DNA from 3 places in the Streptomyces incarnatus genome. Region 3 is predicted to be linked to each of the others. Evidence: riboswitches for the same ligand, from Rfam matches in the RefSeq annotation. Region 3 holds a riboswitch; each other region holds the start of a gene.
The links. Region 3 has a riboswitch for cyclic di-AMP ahead of ABB07_RS15150 (C40 family peptidase). Riboswitches for the same ligand answer to the same signal wherever they lie in the genome.
Positions count from the first base shown of each region.

Region 1 (5,666 bases), 3.9 Mb from region 3:
CGGGACATCACGCTGTACGTCAACTCCCCCGGCGGCACGTTCAGCGCGCTGACGGCGGTCTACGACACGATGCGCTACGTCAGTTGCGACGTGGCGACCTACTGCCTGGGACAGGCCGCCTCTCACGCCGCGCTGCTGCTCGCGGCCGGCACGCCGGGCAAGCGGTTCACCCTGCCGGGCGCCCGCATGGTGATCGAGCAGCCGCAGCTCCCGGAACCGATGCAGGGTCAGTTCAGCGATCTGCTCATCCAGGCCGAGGAGTTGGCCCGGATGCGCACGGTGGCGGAGGAGATGCTGGCACGGCACACCGGGCGCACGGCCGAGCAGGTGCGGCGCGATCTGGAGCGGGACCTGGTCCTCGACGCCGCCGGGGCGGTGGCCTACGGCCTGGTCGACGCCGTCGTGCCCGGCCGGCGGAGCACCCCCGGCGCACCGGACGCGAGGTGAGCCGCCGATGCTGCCGGAGCTGCCGCCACTGCCCGCACTCACGCGTGCCGAGGGCGATCTGATCGACCGTTATCTCGAGGCCGCCGACCTGCTGGGCCGCATCAACCCCGCGCACGGCGGGGACACCTATCACGGGCTGCGCGCCGCCCAGGCCCTGGCACGCAAGGCCGCAGAGCTGCGTGACGCCCTCGCGTTGATGCACCGGCGGGGCGAGACGGAGCTGCACGGGGACACGCTGGCACGGGCCTTGCGGGTGCTGGACGGCGAACGCCGTACCGCGCGCGTCGCGCTCCCGCCCGACGGTGTCGGCTGATCCGGACGCCGGACCGGCCTGACGCGGCCCGGGTGTCGACAGGAGCCGCCCTCGCCGGAGTTGAAACGGCCCGAACGACGTACCGCCGACCGGTGTATATCCCGATCATTCTACGAGCCTCCCGACTTGCGCCCAGCGTGTGTCCGCCGTTCCCGAGAAAGCGCTTCTTCCCAGGTCGGGGGCTACGTCGGGGATCTGACGGCGCCTCGAACAGAACACTGTCCACCCGAACGGGCGAGTGGTGAGTAACACCACAAATCCACGGATGCATTGGGATTTTCGGACCGGTGTGGGCGAAGATCCCGTCCGACGACAAGCCCCCGCCACCGCGGCGGGGCGGTCCGGGCGGACGCCGAGTCCTGCCGCCGTCCCGGATGACCGGTCGACAGGAGTGGATCGGCAGGAGTGGAGGACCCAGGCAAGACGGGTCGCCGGAACGGATGTTCGTCTGCACGTCGCAGACGGCCGGACGTTCCGAGCAACCCTTGGGGTGAAGCCGCGGCAACGCGGCCGGGCAACTTCGCCAGCCCGAATCCGACAGGTCATCCTTCACAGGCGGCTGACGAAGGGTTGCGCATGACTGCGCCTAATCGTGTCCCGTCGCTCATGGTCCGGGCCGGCACGGCCTCGGCCCTCACCCTCGCCGCCGTCGGCGGCTCGATCGCGGTCCCCGGGCTCGCCACCGATGCCTCGGCCGCGACCCTCGCGACCAAAGCACTGCAGGTCGCGGCCTCGAAGAAGGGGTCCCCGTACCAGTACGGGGCCACCGGGCCGCGCAGGTTCGACTGCTCGGGGCTGACGCTCTACTCGTTCAAGAAGGCGGGCAAGACCCTGCCGCGGACCGCCGCGCAGCAGTACAACCGGACGAACCACATCTCCGCCAGCCATCGCAGGGCTGGTGACCTGGTGTTCTTCCACTACGGCTCGAACGTCTACCACGTCGGCATCTACGCCGGGCACAACAAGATCTGGCACGCCCCGAGGACCGGTTCCGTGGTCCGGCTCGAGAAGATCTGGACGTCGAGCGTCTGGTACGGCCGGGTCAGCTGACCCGCCGTCAGGGCAGGAGCGGCTCCAGCAGCAGGGCCGCTCCCAGCACCGTCAGCGCCACCCCGGTGCCCGCCTGGAGCCCACGGGCGGCCCGGGGCCGGCGCAGCCATCCGCCCAGCCGGTCCACCAGCAGCGCGACCACCTGGAACCACACCAGCGCCAGCGCGCACACGATGAGCGCGAGCAGCAGGGTCCGGGGCAGCGCGGGGCTCCCGGCGGGCACGAACTGCGGCAGCAGGCTGAGGAAGGTCAGCGAGGCCTTCGGATTGAGGACGTTGGTGACGAAGCCCTGCCGGAGCGGGTGCGCCGGCTCGGCCGCCGTGTCCTTCGGCGACTGGACGGCTCCCCGCAGCGACCACAGCGTGCGCACCCCGAGGTGCAGCACATAGGCGCCGCCCAGCAGTTGCAGCGCCCGGAACAGCGCGGGCACGGCCACCAGCACCGCCGCGACACCGGCCACCGCCAGGGTGGTGTGCACCAGGAGTCCGCCCGCGATACCGAGCCCGCAGACCGCGCCGGCCCGGCGTGAGACCAGCGCGTTGCGTACGACCACGGTGAAGTCGGCGCCCGGCATGGCGACCAGACCGGCGGCGATACCGGTGAAGGCGATGAGCTGTCCGTCCATGTGCCCAGACTGCCTTGGCAGAGCCTTCAGCAGGTATTTCGGCTTTTCTGGGTGAGCCTGAAGCAATGCTTTAGGCTGGTCCCATGTACGACCCCACCCGGCTGGCCGCACTGGTGGCCGTCGCGGAGGCCGGCTCCATCACCCGGGCCGCCGACCGGCTCGGCTACACGCCGCCCGCCCTCTCCCAGCAACTGGCCAAGCTGGAGCGGGAGGCGGGTACCGCGCTGCTGGTGCGGCACCATCGCGGGGCGCGGCTGACCGAGGCGGGCGAGGTGCTGGTGGCCCGGGCCCGGCGGGTGCTGGACGAGCTGGAACAGGCCCGGCACGAGCTGGCCCGGCTGACCGGTCTCACCGGCGGCGCGCTGCGGCTCGGCACCTTCCCGACCGCAGGGGTGCATCTGCTGCCACCGGCGCTGAGCGCGTTCCGCCGGGCCCACCCGGACGTGACGCTGTCGGTCGCGGACTACGATCCGCCGACCGGGGTCACGGCGGTGGCGGCCGGCGAGGTGGACCTGGCGCTGACCCACACCTACCACCCGGCCGAGCGCTCCCCGGTGCCGTCGTCGGTGCGTCTGGAGCCGGTCCTGGTGGAGGAGCTGGTGCTGGTGACCGCGCCCGGACACGCCCTGAGCAGCACCTCGTCCCGGCTGCCCCTGGCCGAGCTGGCAGGACAGCCGCTGATCAGCATGGCGCCGCACCATCCGGCCCGCCGGGACATCGAGGCGCTGCTGTCCGAGGCGGGCGCCACACCGGCCCTGCTGGTACCGACCCCGGGATACGCCGTGGTCTGCGCCCTCGTCAGCGCCGGGCTCGGCGTGGCCGTCGTCCCCGAGATGGTGGCCCGCACGGCCTCCACACCGGTCGGCGTACGCCCCCTGGAAGCGGGCCGCCTGCACCGCACCATCTCCGTGGCCTACCGCCCGGACGAATCCACGCCGGCCGCGGACGCCTTCCGCGCACTGCTCCGAGGAGCCTTCGGCCGAGCGGGCCGCTCGCCGGGAGCTTGAGCGCCCGAGCGGGCCGTCCCGGGGCCTTCGGTGTTGTCCTGCCGTACCGGGGTGACCTTGCCTTGCTCCCTCGGGCACCCTCGTGTGTCGTCACCCCGTCCTCCTCGATGCGGCACGCGGTGAGAGCACCAGCACCACGCGCCCGCGCCCCTGTCCGGAGGGCTACGGCTCCTGTGGTCCCGCCGCGGGAACCGGCTCGGCCGGGATGATCCACGGGAGTTCGATGGAGACCGTCTTGCCACCCTCGCGGGTGGGGCGGACACGGAGTCTGCCCCCGCACTCCGCGGTGAGCCAGCGGATGATGACCATGCCGCGGCCGTTGTCCTGCTGGACGGCGGCGGGCAGTCTCTTCGGAAAGCGCGGGTGACTGTCCGTGACGCCGATGCGCAGATGTTCGTCACGGTCCAGCGCGATGTCGACCGTGAAGGTGGGTGACTGACCGAAGGTGTGCTGTACGGCGTTCGTGGCGAGTTCGGAGACGATGAGCCGCACGGTGTCGGCCGTCTCGGTGTCCGACGGCAGGCCCCACTCCGCGAGCGTGCCCACGACATACGTGCGGGCCGCGGAGACCGAGGCGGGATCGCTCGGCAGAGTGACGGATGCTTCCAGATGGTCTGCCATGGCGACGTCGTCCCTTTCCCACGGGACCGCAGTCCGACACGGAGCCGGATGGTTCGAGTACGGTCCCGGACTGGTGCTTGCTCGTCAGACTGCCATCACGGGGCCGGTCACGGGGAGCGATCCACCAAGATATGCATATATCTGTCGCCCAAAGCGGTGAACTCTACGACGCGAGACCGTATTTGGGCGGCCCGGAAGGAGTAAGGAGGAGCCCATGCAGAACGGGCCGGCCGTGCGCCGCCGCAAACTGGGCGCCGAACTGCGCACGCTGCGCACCGGTGCTGGGCTCACGAGCGGTGATGCGGCCCGGCTGGTCGGCTGGCACCAGTCGAAAGTCAGCCGTATCGAGACCGGGGCCAGTGGTGTGAAACCAGCCGATGTGCGGTTACTCCTCGACGCCTACGAGGTACGCGACGGACAGCTGCGCGAGTTGCTGCTGATGCTGGCGGGCTCGGACGGTACGGGCGACCGGCACCGCTGGTGGCACGCCTACCGCGGGGTGCTGCCGCCCGCGTACCGGGACTTCATCAGCCTGGAGTCGCAGGCCAGCACGATGCGCACCCTGGAGACCACGGTCGTACCCGGCCTGCTGCAGACGCCCGAGTACGCCCGTGCGGTGACCCGGGCGGCCGTGTCGGACCTGGACGAGGAGGGTCTGGACGCGCTGGTCGAGGTACGGCTGGCCAGGCAGGACGTGCTCCGCGCCGACCCCCCGCTGGAGCTGAGCGCGGTGCTGGACGAGGCGGTGCTGCGGCGCGAGGTCGGCGGCCCCGAGGTCATGACCCGGCAGCTGGAGCGGCTGATGGAGGCGGCCCGGCTGCCCCAAGTCCGGCTCCAGGTACTGCCGTTCAGCGCCGGAGCGCATGTCGGCCTCACCGGGCCTTTCGTTATCTTGTCATTTCCGAGCACTTCTGATCTGGACGTGGTTGTTCTCGACCAGTTGACGAGTAGCCTCTACCTCGAACGGAAAGAAGACCTCATGGCCTACGCGGAGGCCTTCGACACCCTTCGGATGCACGCCCTTTCACCCGAGGACACGTTGGACTACATCGCCGGGATAGGTGACGGCGCGTAAGGAGGCACCATGTCAGCTCTGCCTCGGAACGTCCCTGCCAGTACCGACCTGCACGACGTGCGCTGGTTGCGCAGCAGCTACAGCACGGGAGCCAACAACTGCGTGGAGACGGCCCGGCCGCGCTCCGGCCCCGGGGCCGGACTGCTCGCCGTGCGCGACTCCAAGAACCCGGCCGGACCCGCGCTGCTCTTCTCCGCCGGGAGCTGGTCCGGTTTCCTCAGCACTCTCTGATCAGAACCGATCTCGACCGGTCACTCATAGCCATCCAAGGTTGAAGCACGGCCGTGTCACGCCGACTCATGGTCGCGTTTCGCCGATCACCCGTACAGCGCGTTCGATCTCGGCCCCGGACAGGTCCGCGCGGGCCGTCAGCCGCAGCCGTGAGATGCCGTCGGGCACGGAAGGAGGACGGAAACAGCCCACGGCGAGCCCCGCGGTACGGCAGTCGGCCGCCCAGCGCACGGCCTGCTCCGGGGACGGAGCCCGCACGGAGACCACCGCGGCGTCCGGACGCACCGCTTCCAGACC
Region 1 is NZ_CP011497.1:7,293,970-7,299,635, reverse strand. Features, by position in the region: gene ABB07_RS33120 (ATP-dependent Clp protease proteolytic subunit) at 1-447, shown strand, start outside; gene ABB07_RS33115 (hypothetical protein) at 455-760, shown strand; cyclic di-AMP (ydaO/yuaA leader) riboswitch at 1,180-1,333, shown strand; gene ABB07_RS33110 (C40 family peptidase) at 1,337-1,810, shown strand; gene ABB07_RS33105 (LysE family translocator) at 1,818-2,435, opposite strand; gene ABB07_RS33100 (LysR family transcriptional regulator) at 2,519-3,442, shown strand; gene ABB07_RS33095 (ATP-binding protein) at 3,605-4,063, opposite strand; gene ABB07_RS33090 (helix-turn-helix domain-containing protein) at 4,278-5,138, shown strand; gene ABB07_RS33085 (DUF397 domain-containing protein) at 5,148-5,369, shown strand; gene ABB07_RS33080 (8-amino-7-oxononanoate synthase) at 5,436-5,666, opposite strand, start outside.
Region 1: linked by a shared signal. The riboswitch ahead of ABB07_RS33110 (C40 family peptidase) and the one ahead of ABB07_RS15150 (C40 family peptidase) in region 3 are both predicted to bind cyclic di-AMP.

Region 2 (5,666 bases), 220 kb from region 3:
GGCGCCGGTGTCGAAGGTGGCGATGGACGTCCAGCCCTTGCCCAGCACGTTGGCGCCGTTCCTGCCCTTGGCGAAGTCCTCGCCGGAGTCGGGCGCGTGCTTCCGAGCCGCGGGGTCCTTCTTCTCCTCCGTCACCTTCGCGCCCTTGGGCGGGGTGAAGGAGAACGCGGAGGCGGCCGGCCTGGCGAAGGAGACCTGGGTGAAGCCCACGTCGAGGACGGCGGCGCCGCCGCTTTTCGGCGTCAGCGTGAACTTCAGCGGCATGCCCGTCTTCGCGTCGACGGCGATGCTGACGGCACCTACCGTGGTGCCGGACTGCCTGGGCTTGATCAGCAGCTTGTAGGCGTCCCGGCCGGCGACCCGCTCGGTGCCGTCGACGGTGACGGACGTGGTGTCGTCCACCGACTTCAGCGCCTGGTCCGCGAAGTCCTTCGGCGTGGCCGGCGGCTCGGCCTTGTGCTCCTTGCCGGAGTCGGCCGAAGTGCCGTGGTAGACCTCGTTGGTCTTGCTGTTGTAGCCCCACACGTTCGTGCCGTTGTGGATGAGGCTGTACTCGGAGCCGCTCTGCAGCAGCGACAGCTTCTGCTTCTCGGGACCGTCGGCGGCGACGCGCAGCGTGTGCGTGCCGGAGACCAGCGAGGTGAGCTGGGACTGCGGGTCGGCGGAGGAGCCGCCGCCGGAGCCCTTGACGGCGCCGGAGGCCAGGCTGCTTTCCAGTCCGCCGAGGTCGGGCAGGCCGAGGTCGGTGTTGATTCGCACGGTGCCGGACAGCTGCTGCACGTCCGACTTGGCGATCTTCTCGATGAGCTGCTGTGCGGTGATCCTGGGCAGGTCGGGGTCCCCGGAGGCGGCGAGCGCCGGGACCAGACCGATCGTGGCCGCCGCGACCCCCACCACGGCGACCGGGACCGCGTAGCGGGCGGCCCTGCGGCGTCCGGGGTGCCGCTCCTCGTCCTCCCGCCCGGCGTCCACTGCGTCGTCGGATTCGTACGGTGCCATGTGTGCCTTACCTCCGTCGTCGGCGGCGGCTGTTCTCACGCTGGTCCACCAGAGCCGCCATTCTCACCCGAATCGGTGAGGAGTGGTGATTTCCGTGGTCCCCATCTCACCAAATCAGCCATGAGGAAGCGTCAGACCACGGAGCCAACTCCGTGTACGCCTGCGGTATGACACGTAGGGGCCGGAGCTCCGCCGACCCGTAGGGGTCTCACCGGAACGGAGGGAGCCGTACGGGGTCGTGGGGGCGTACGGACGCACGGGCGTATGACCCGGCACGCGCGCGTGCGGGGCCGTACGAACCGGAGGGGCGGACGGCCGGAGGCCCGGAGCGGCGGACCACCGGAGACGGGCCACCCGGTCGCACGGCCCGGAGCGCGGCGCGGTGAACGGCGCGGCGAACGGCCGGAAGCGTGCCGGGCCGTACGACCGGAGGCGTACGGCGTGTCGGGTGACGGGAGGTCAGCCAGCGCGGTGGACCACCGCGTCGCACAGCTCCATCAGCGCGGCCTTGGCGTCGCACTCGCGCAGCGGCACCAGCGCGGCCCGCGCCTCCTCCGCGTACCGCACGGTGTCCCGGCGGGCCTGCTCCAGCGCGGGGTGGGCGCGCAGCGCGGCCAGCGCCTCGGCGTGCCGGGCGTCGTCGCTGAGGTCGGAGTCGAGCAGCTCGCACAGCGCGATGTCCTCGGCCAGACCCAGGCGGGCGGCCCGCTCGCGCAGCCGGAGCACGGGCAGCGTCGGGATGCCCTCGCGCAGGTCGGTGCCCGGGGTCTTGCCGGACTCGTGCGAGTCGGAGGCGATGTCCAGGACGTCGTCGGCGAGCTGGAAGGCGACACCGAGCCGCTCGCCGTACTGGGTGAGCACGTCCACGACCGTCTCGTCGGCGCCGGACATCATCGCGCCGAACCGGCACGACACCGCCACCAGCGAGCCCGTCTTGCCGCCGAGCACGTCCAGGTAGTGCTCGACCGGGTCGCGGCCGTCGGAGGGGCCGGCGGTCTCCAGGATCTGGCCGGTGACCAGCCGCTCGAACGCGAGCGCCTGCACCCGGACCGCCTCGGGGCCGAGGTCGGCGAGGATCTGGGAGGCGCGGGCGAAGAGGAAGTCGCCGGTGAGCACCGCGACGGAGTTGCCCCAGCGGGTGTTGGCGCTGTCCACGCCGCGGCGCACGGCCGCCTCGTCCATGACGTCGTCGTGGTACAGCGTGGCGAGGTGGGTCAGCTCCACGACCACGGCCGAGGGCACGATGCCCGGCGCGTAGGGGTCGCCGAACTGGGCCGCGAGCATCACGAGCAGCGGCCGGAACCGCTTCCCGCCGGCTCGTACGAGGTGCTGCGCGGCCTCCGTGATGAACGGGACCTCGCTCTTGGTGGCCTCGAGCAAGCCTTCCTCGACAGCCGCCAATCCGGCCTGGACATCGGCTTCCAGAGCCTGGTCCCGCACGCTCAGCCCGAACGGCCCGACGACGGTCACGAGGGGTCTCCTGTCTGCTGGTGTCTGCTGGCGATTACACGGTTTGTCGATAGGTCGCTGCCATCACTCAAGTCAGCGTATCCGGTCCCTGTTCGATCACCGATAGCGCCCACCGGTCCAGCCCGGGCGGTATCGGATCACGACCGGTATGTTTTTGATCAAGTGCTATGAGCGGACATTTATCGACTTAACAGGAATCCGCGCCCTGTGTCGCGAACCGAAGAGCGGGCGGAGTAATGCCTGCCACCCGATTCACCCAAATCCCTCATGTCCGATTTAAAATACTTTGCGATTTAGTGAGTTGGGTCACGCGCGATCACGCGCAACCGCCACCCCTGAGGGCCCGCCAGGCTACCTCCACTCCTTGCTCCGTGGGCGAGTTGAGAGTTGGCAACCGCAAAGGATCAAGTGTCCCAAACGGCGCATACCAAGGTCAAACTGGACGTTATGTGAATCCAGCCCTTGTTCCCGACATGTGCTCTCGCATACGTTCCGGGCCAGTCGGGTGGACGCCGAATCCTGCCGCCGCCCGTGTGACCCATCGACGAACTCATTCGTACGGCAGGAGCGGGGGACCCAGGTAAGTCCGCCGGACCGGCCGGCACACGCCGCACCGGAACGGCTAGGGGTGAAGCCGTGTCCTCTCCCGAGGGCGCGGCCGGGCACCTCCCCGCCCGAACCCGACAGCTCACCTCGCAGGCGCCGGAGAGGACTTCCCCATGCCCGCTGCCGCTCAGCACCGCCGCCCCCGCGCCAACCGTCTCGCCCGCGCCCTCGCCGTCGCCGGCACCGGCGCCGCCGTCCTCGCCCTGCCGCTCATCGGTGCCACCAGCGCCTCCGCGGCCACCGGCACGACCGCCACCAAGACGGCTTCCACCACCCTCGCCGGGTACCCGAACAACCTCGACGGCTGGATCCGCGAGTCCCTCGCGATCATGGCCCAGAAGGGCATCCCGGGCACCTACGACGGCATCCACCGCAACGTCATGCGGGAGTCCTCCGGCAACCCGAACGCCATCAACAACTGGGACTCCAACGCCGCCAAGGGCATCCCGTCCAAGGGCCTGCTCCAGGTGATCGACCCGACCTTCAACGCCTACCACGTGGCCGGCACCTCCTTCGACCCCTACGACCCGGTCGCCAACATCACCGCGGCCTGCAACTACGCCGCCGCGCGGTACGGGTCGATCGACAACGTGTCCAGCGCGTACTGACGGTCCCGCGACCGGCCCGGCCTCGGCCGCCCGGAGTGTGCCCCGACCTGACGGAGGGGCGCGCCGGGCGGCCGTCGCCGCTTCCGCGGGACGGGCGGGCGCCTACTGATGTGCCGGTCAGTCGGTCGGGAACAGTCTTTCGAGGACGGCGGCGATGCCGTCGTCCTCGTTCGACAGGGTGACCTCGTCGGCCACCGCCTTCAGTTCGGGGTGCGCGTTGGCCATGGCGACCCCGCGTCCGGCCCACTCGAACATCGGGATGTCGTTGGGCATGTCGCCGAACGCCAGGGCCGCCTCCGCCGCGATCCCGAGCCGCTCGGCGGCCAGCGCGAGACCGGTCGCCTTGGTCACCCCCGACGGCTGGAGCTCCACGGTCCCCGGCCCCGACATGGTGACGGTCGCGAGCGAGCCCACCACCGCGCGCGCGATGGCCGCCAACTCGTCGTCGGGCAGGGCGGCATGGCGCAGCAGCACCTTGCTGATCGGCGCGCACCACAGGTCGTCGCGCCGGCCGACCCGGACCGCGGGCAGGGTCGGGTGCGGCATCCGGTACCCGGGCTCGATCAGCGTGAGCCCGTCGACCCCGTCCTGGTCGACGGCCGCGTACACCTGCCCCACCTCGGCCTCGATCTTGCCGAGCGCGGTCTCGGCCAGCTCCCGGTCCAGCCGGACCGACCACAGCAGACGGCCGGTCCCGGCGTCGTAGACCTGTGCGCCCTGGCCGCACACCGCGAGCCCCGTGCAGCCGAGGTGCGCGAGGAGCTGCCGTACCCGCGGAGCCGGGCGGCCCGTCACCACCAGGTGCCGGGCACCGGCCCGCGCCACCCGCGCGAGCGCGGCGAGCGACCGGCCGGAGACGCTGTCGTCGCCGCGCAGCAGTGTTCCGTCCAGGTCGGTGGCGATCAGTGCATATGCGGGTGAGGCTGCCATGATCAGAGAATACGGATACCTGGCTCCGCCGACTCACCTTGTCGCCCTGCGCACTTACGTGCTGATCCACCCCAAGTGGTGTCTCCCGCCTCCTCGTTGATGCGCGCCGATGAGCGGGATCAGGGCGGGCCGCGGCCTCACCCGTGGGCCGACGCCAGGTGTTTCGTCAGGCGCGGTGAGGCGAACTCCGTGCCGCAGACGAAACGCATCACCGGGCCGTACGACGACGCCGCCGGCAGACCGGTGAAGTACAGGCCGGGAACGGACGAGACGAAGCCGGGGCCGAGCCTCGGCGTGCCGCGGCTCACCGCGAGCCGGGTGCGCAGTTCGTGGCCGAGGAAGTCCATCGCCGCGATGTCCACGCGGTAGCCGGTGGCGGCGATGACGTGGTCGGCGGTGAGCCGCTCGGTGTGCCCGCCGTGGGTGCGGACGGTGAGGACGGGGCTGCCGCCCGGTGCCTCGGCGCTCACCACCCGCTCCACGTCCTGCACCTGCACCGCGCTCTCGAAGCGCTCGCGCAGCCACCAGGCGCCGAGCGGTCCGAGGACCCGGCGGACCAGGAAGTGGCGGGTGGCCTCGGGCAGGTAGCGGTAGGGGTGCGGGTAGTAGCTGAACGCCCACAGCGACCAGGCGCGGCCGAACGGGGACTCGGGACGCAGCTTCGGCTGGTCCCAGGGCGGGGCGCCGAAGGCGACCCGGCCGCGGCCGCGCGCGACCACACGCACGCGTGCCCCCGCCTCGGCGGCGAGCGCCGCGGTCTCCAGCGCGGACTGGCCCGCGCCGACCACGATGAGCTCCTTGCCGGCGAAACGGCTCAGGTCGTGGTGCTGGGAGCTGTGCGAGACCGGGCCGGTGGGCGCCGGTCCGTCGGCCGCTGCTTCCGCGAGCTCCGCCGGCAGATGCGCGAGGCCCGACAGCCCGGTGGCGACGACGACCGCGCGCGCGGTGAACATCTCCCCCGAATCCAGCTTCAGTTCGAAGCCGCCGCTCTTGTCGCGGTCCACCGAGACGACCCGGACCCCCTCCAGGCCGGGGACGAGCTTCTGCTGGAAC
Region 2 is NZ_CP011497.1:3,643,034-3,648,699, forward strand. Features, by position in the region: gene ABB07_RS16205 (LolA family protein) at 1-999, opposite strand, end outside; gene ABB07_RS16210 (polyprenyl synthetase family protein) at 1,459-2,469, opposite strand; cyclic di-AMP (ydaO/yuaA leader) riboswitch at 3,002-3,184, shown strand; gene ABB07_RS16215 (transglycosylase SLT domain-containing protein) at 3,189-3,683, shown strand; gene ABB07_RS16220 (HAD family hydrolase) at 3,801-4,613, opposite strand; gene ABB07_RS16225 (FAD-dependent oxidoreductase) at 4,751-5,666, opposite strand, start outside.
Region 2: linked by a shared signal. The riboswitch ahead of ABB07_RS16215 (transglycosylase SLT domain-containing protein) and the one ahead of ABB07_RS15150 (C40 family peptidase) in region 3 are both predicted to bind cyclic di-AMP.

Region 3 (5,666 bases):
CCAAGCGCTCCGCGCTGCTGACCGTCGCCGTGCCCTCGGCCTGTGTGATGGGCGTCGCCGGCATCGCCGCCGCCTCGATCGGCGCGCTGACCGACGGCAGTCAGGACACCACCGCCACCGCCTCGGACGCGCACGCGGTCAAGGCCTCGGTGGCCAACAGCAAGCTGGACACCCAGCTCAACACCCTGTCCGCCGGCGCCCATGACTTCGCCGACCGGGCGAGCCGTACGCAGGAGCGGATCGACCTCAAGAACCAGCAGGAGCTGGAGAAGAAGAAGGCCGCCGCGGCGGCCGCGCTCAAGGAGCGGCTGCGCCCCAAGTTCGTGCTGCCGGTCACGCAGAAGGGGCTCAGCGCCTACTTCGGCCAGGCGGGCGTGAACTGGATGTCCGTGCACACGGGCATCGACTTCCCCGTCGCCTACGGCACCACGGTGATGGCCGCCACCGACGGCACGGTCACCACCAAGTGGAACAGCGCCTACGGCAACATGATGATCGTGACGGCGAAGGACGGTACGCAGACCTGGTACTGCCATCTGTCCAGCTACCGCGTCGCCTCCGGGACGGTCGTCAAGGCCGGCGATCCGATCGCCTACTCCGGCAACTCCGGCAACTCCACCGGCCCGCACCTGCACTTCGAGGTACGACCCGCGGGCGGGGCGGCCATAGACCCGCTGCCGTGGCTGCGGAGCCACGGCCTCGACCCGACGTAGGAATCCCGCGTCGGCGTAGGAATGCCAGGGGCGTAGGAATGCCGGAAGGGGCCCGCGCTGTTCCGGCGAGGGCCCCTTCGGCTTACAGCTTCTCCACCGGCGCGTACCGCAGCAGCAGCCGCTTCGGCTTGGCGTCGCCGAAGTCGATCGTCGCCTCCGCGTTCGCACCCGTGCCCTTCACGGCGACGACCGTGCCGAGCCCGAACTGGTCGTGGGTGACCCGGTCCCCGACGGCCAGGGCGACCACCGGCTTCTCCGAGGTGCGCCGGGTGGCGAACCCGGACGCGCCCGACGCCGAGGAACGCGAGCGGGTCGAGGACAGCGAGGCCGCGATCCCGGACGCGGGACCGGACGAGACCGGTGCCGTCGCTCCCGTCCGCTTCCAGTCCACATGGGTGGGCGGGATCTCCTCCAGGAAGCGGGAGGGCGGGTTGTACGACGGCTGGCCCCAGGCGCTGCGCATGGCCGACCGCGTGAGGTAGAGCCGCTCCCGCGCGCGCGTGATGCCGACGTACGCCAGGCGGCGCTCCTCCTCCAGCTCCTTGGTCTGGCCGAGGGCGCGCATGTGCGGGAAGACGCCGTCCTCCATGCCGGTCAGGAAGACGACCGGGAACTCCAGGCCCTTGGCGGTGTGCAGGGTCATCAGGGTGATGACTCCGGAGCCGTCCTCGTCCTCGTCGGGGATCTGGTCGGAGTCGGCGACCAGGGCCACCTGCTCCAGGAAGTCGGCCAGCCCCACCGACTCGCCCTCACCGCGCTCCTGCTCGAACTCCAGGGCCACCGCCGCGAGTTCCTGGAGGTTCTCGATGCGGGTCTCGTCCTGCGGGTCGGTGGAGGTCTGCAGTTCGGCCAGATACCCGGTCCGTTCGAGCACGGCCTCCAGGACGGTGGCCGGACCGGCTCCGGACTCCACGATCGTACGCAGGTCCTCCATCAGCGTGTTGAACCGCTTGACGGCGTTGGTGGAGCGCGCGGCCATGCCGTACGCCTCGTCCACGCGCTTGAGCGCCTGCGGGAAGCTGATCCTCTCGCGCTGGGCGAGGGCGTCGATCATCGCCTCCGCGCGCTCACCGATGCCCCGCTTGGGCACGTTGAGGATGCGGCGCAGCGGCACCGAGTCCTCCGGGTTGGCGAGGACGCGCAGGTAGGCGAGGACGTCCCGGACCTCCTTGCGTTCGTAGAAGCGGACGCCGCCGACGACCTTGTAGGGCAGGCCGACGCGGATGAAGACCTCTTCGAAGACACGGGACTGCGCGTTGGTGCGGTAGAAGACGGCGACGTCGCCCGCCCTGGCCTCGCCCGCGTCGACCAGGCGGTCTATCTCGTCGGCGACGAACTGGGCCTCGTCGTGCTCGGTGTCCGCGACGTAACCGGTGATCCGCGCTCCCTGCCCGGCGTTGGTCCACAGGTTCTTCGGGCGGCGGGACTCGTTGCGCTCGATGACCGCGTTGGCCGCGGACAGGATGGTCTGCGTGGAGCGGTAGTTCTGCTCCAGCAGGATCGTCGTCGCGTCCGCGTAGTCCTCCTCGAACTGGAGGATGTTGCGGATGGTCGCGCCCCGGAAGGCGTAGATCGACTGGTCGGCGTCACCCACGACGCACAGCTCGGCCGGCGGGATGTCGTACTCGCCGGTCGGGGTGTCGCCCTCGTCGGCGGGGCGCTCTGCCGTGCCGACGAGTTCCCGTACGAGTGCGTACTGGGCGTGGTTGGTGTCCTGGTACTCGTCGACCAGGACGTGCCGGAAGCGGCGGCGGTAGTGCTCGGCGACGTCCGGGAAGGCGCGCAGCAGGTTGACCGTCGTCATGATCAGGTCGTCGAAGTCGAGCGCGTTGGCCTCGCGGAGCCGCGACTGGTAGAGCGCGTAGGCCTGGGCGAGGGTCTTCTCGAAGCCGTCGGTGGCCTGGGCGGCGAAGTCCTCCTCGTCGATCAGCTCGTTCTTCAGATTGCTGATCTTCGCGCTGAAGGACTTCGGCGGGAAGCGCTTCGGGTCGAGGTCCAGGTCGCGGCAGACCAGGGCCATCAGACGCTTGCTGTCGGCGGCGTCGTAGATCGAGAACGACGACGTGAAGCCGAGCTTCTTCGACTCGCGGCGCAGGATGCGCACGCACGCGCTGTGGAAGGTCATCACCCACATCACGTTCGCGCGCGGGCCGACGAGGTGCTCGACGCGCTCCTTCATCTCGCCCGCGGCCTTGTTGGTGAAGGTGATCGCGAGGATCTGGCCGGGGTGCACATGCCGCTCGGCGAGCAGGTACGCGATGCGGTGGGTGAGCACGCGGGTCTTGCCGGAGCCGGCGCCGGCGACGATGAGCAGCGGGGAGCCGGCGTGCACGACCGCCGCGCGCTGGTTGTCGTTCAGCCCCTCCAGCAGCGCCGCCGAGTCGATCGCGGGGCGGGGCGCGCCGTCGCGGTAGTGGGTGTCCCGGTCCGGCGGCATGTCGAACTTCCCGCCGAACAGATCGTCCGGAAGCGGCTCCGGAGCGTGATCGTCCTCGGGCGGCGGCGGGGGCTCCTCCTCGTGCCCGCGAGGGGCCTGGAGGTCCGCCAGGAAGCTGTCGTCAAAGAGGCTGCTCATCGCTCTCCGAGTCTAGGGTGCCCCACCGACAACCGGTCGCCGTCCCGGGAAGATGGCCGCCGAAGCCCGCCCGGGAAAGCCACTCACCGTGCGGAATCGGCCGATGACGGGAACGTGATTTCAGCGCCAGATCACGAAAATGTATCGGACATATCACGCACCAACCTTCACACTAGTCACACCAGTTGGCTAGGTTGCCGTCAGGCCGCGTGCGCGGCCTCCGCCGAGTCCGGTGCGCCCGCGTGGTGCCCGGAGCCGGGGACCCACCGATCCTGGGGTGAATCGGCCGACTCCCGCCCGGGACGACGCCGTAGGGCAACCCTTCCGAACCGCCGCCCGAACCCGACAGCTAACCCGGTAGGCGGCCCATTGGAAGGAGTCGCCTCCCTTGGCGTCGCACCGCAAGCCGCGCCCCGGCGGAACCACCGGAGCCGGTCTCCGCACCCCCGCCCTCGCCACCGCCGCCCTCACCTCCATGGCGGTGTTCTCGCAGACCGCCGAGGCCGCCCCGAGAACCGATCACGCCAAGCCGAGCCTGGAAGAGGTCGAGAAGAAGGTCGACGACCTCTACCGCCAGGCGGAGTCGGCCACCGAGAAGTACGACGCGGCCAAGGAGCGCACCGGCAAACAGCGGAGCCGCGCCGACGCCCTGCGCGACGAGGTCGCCCGGCGCACCGCACGCCTCAACACGGCCCGTGAGGAGCTGGGATCCTTCGCCGCGGCCCAGTACCGCACCGGCACCGCCGCTCCCGGCACGGCCACCTTCCTGCTGGCGAACGACCCGCAGGACTACTTCGACCAGACCCAGCTGATGAACCGGCTGACCTCGCGGGAGAAGAGCGCGGTCGACGACTACATCGGCGAGCAGGCCGCGACCATGAAGAAGCGCCGGGAGGCCGCGGAGAGCCTCCAGACGCTGACCGACTCACAGCACGACCTGCAGACCGCCAAGGCCACCGTGCAGAGGAAACTCGCCTCGGCGCGCGAGCTGCTGTCGCAGCTGACGGCCCAGGAGAAGGCGCGGCTGGCCGCCATCGAGCGGGAGAAGCAGCAGGAGGCGGCCCGCAAGGCGGCCGAGCTGGCCAAGCAGCAGGCGGCCCGGCAGCAGGCCGGCTCGTCGTCGTCCTCGTCCACGGGGTCGGGGTCGGGGTCCGCCTCCGGTTCGACGGGATCCGGCTCGACCGGGTCCACATCCGGCTCGTACGACACGAAGGCCGAGAATGCGATCGCCTTCGCCCGCGCGCAGATCGGCAAGCCGTATGTGTGGGGCGCCACCGGGCCCGACTCCTACGACTGCTCGGGCCTCACCCAGGCCGCCTGGAAGGCCGCCGGCGTCACGCTTCCGCGCACCACGTACGACCAGGTCAATGCGGGTACCACGGTCTCGCTCGCCGACGCGCGGCCGGGCGACCTGATCTTCTTCTACGACGACATCAGCCACGTCGGCGTCTACATAGGCAACGGCATGATGATCCACGCCCCCAAGCCGGGCGCGTACGTCCGCGAGGAGTCGATCTACTACGGCGGCGAGTCGATCATCCACAGCGTGGTCCGCCCGGGCTGACCGCCCCTCGTGACCCGGGCGCGGGCCCCGGTCCGTCCCGCTGCACGCGTGCGTGCCACCGCCTTGCATGTCCAGGCACGGTGCCGCAGCATTCCACGCCCACGCGCGCGTGGGCGTGCGGGGGTTGGGAGTCATGGGATCCGCGCCGAGGGCGCCGGATGCGCCCGCGCCATGCGCGAAGTGCCCGGCGCCCTGCTCCTCCCGGCACGGTCGCTGAGCCCCGCCCGCGCCATGCGCGGAGTGCCCGGCGCCCTGCTCCTCCCGGCACGGGTCGCTGAGTCCCGCCCACGCGCGCGTACCGGCGTTTTTGGTCTCCACGCGCGCGTGCCCTTCCGGGCCGGGGCCCCTCGGCTCCCTAGCATCGGGCGCATGCCCGGCATCTCAGGTCTGCTCGCGTGGTGGGCGGGGCGGCCCCCCGCGGCAGGGGCCGCCGTGATGGCGACCGGCGTGCTGTCGGTGGGGCTGCACATGACCGGCGCCGAGACGGTCTCCCGGGTCGTGCTGGCGATGGCGTGTGTCGCCTGGGCCGCGCTGGCCGCCGACTTCGCTGTGCGGCTGGTCGGCGAGCGGCGGCGCTGGGTGTCCGAGTCGGCGAGCCCTGGCGCGCTCACCTCCGTCGCCGCGACCACGGTGCTCGGCACCCGGATCTCCGCGCTGGGCCGGCAGACCCCCGCCGAGGCGCTGCTGGCGCTCGCGGCGCTGCTCTGGCCGGTGCTGCTGGTCCTGGTCGTACGGCACTGGAGGCCGCGCATGGCGGGCTCGGTGTTCCTTTGCTGTGTGGCCACGGAGGGGCTCGCCGTACTGGCCGCCACGC
Region 3 is NZ_CP011497.1:3,425,069-3,430,734, forward strand. Features, by position in the region: gene ABB07_RS15140 (M23 family metallopeptidase) at 1-713, shown strand, start outside; gene pcrA (DNA helicase PcrA) at 796-3,288, opposite strand; cyclic di-AMP (ydaO/yuaA leader) riboswitch at 3,500-3,669, shown strand; gene ABB07_RS15150 (C40 family peptidase) at 3,677-4,852, shown strand; gene ABB07_RS15155 (SLAC1 family transporter) at 5,222-5,666, shown strand, end outside.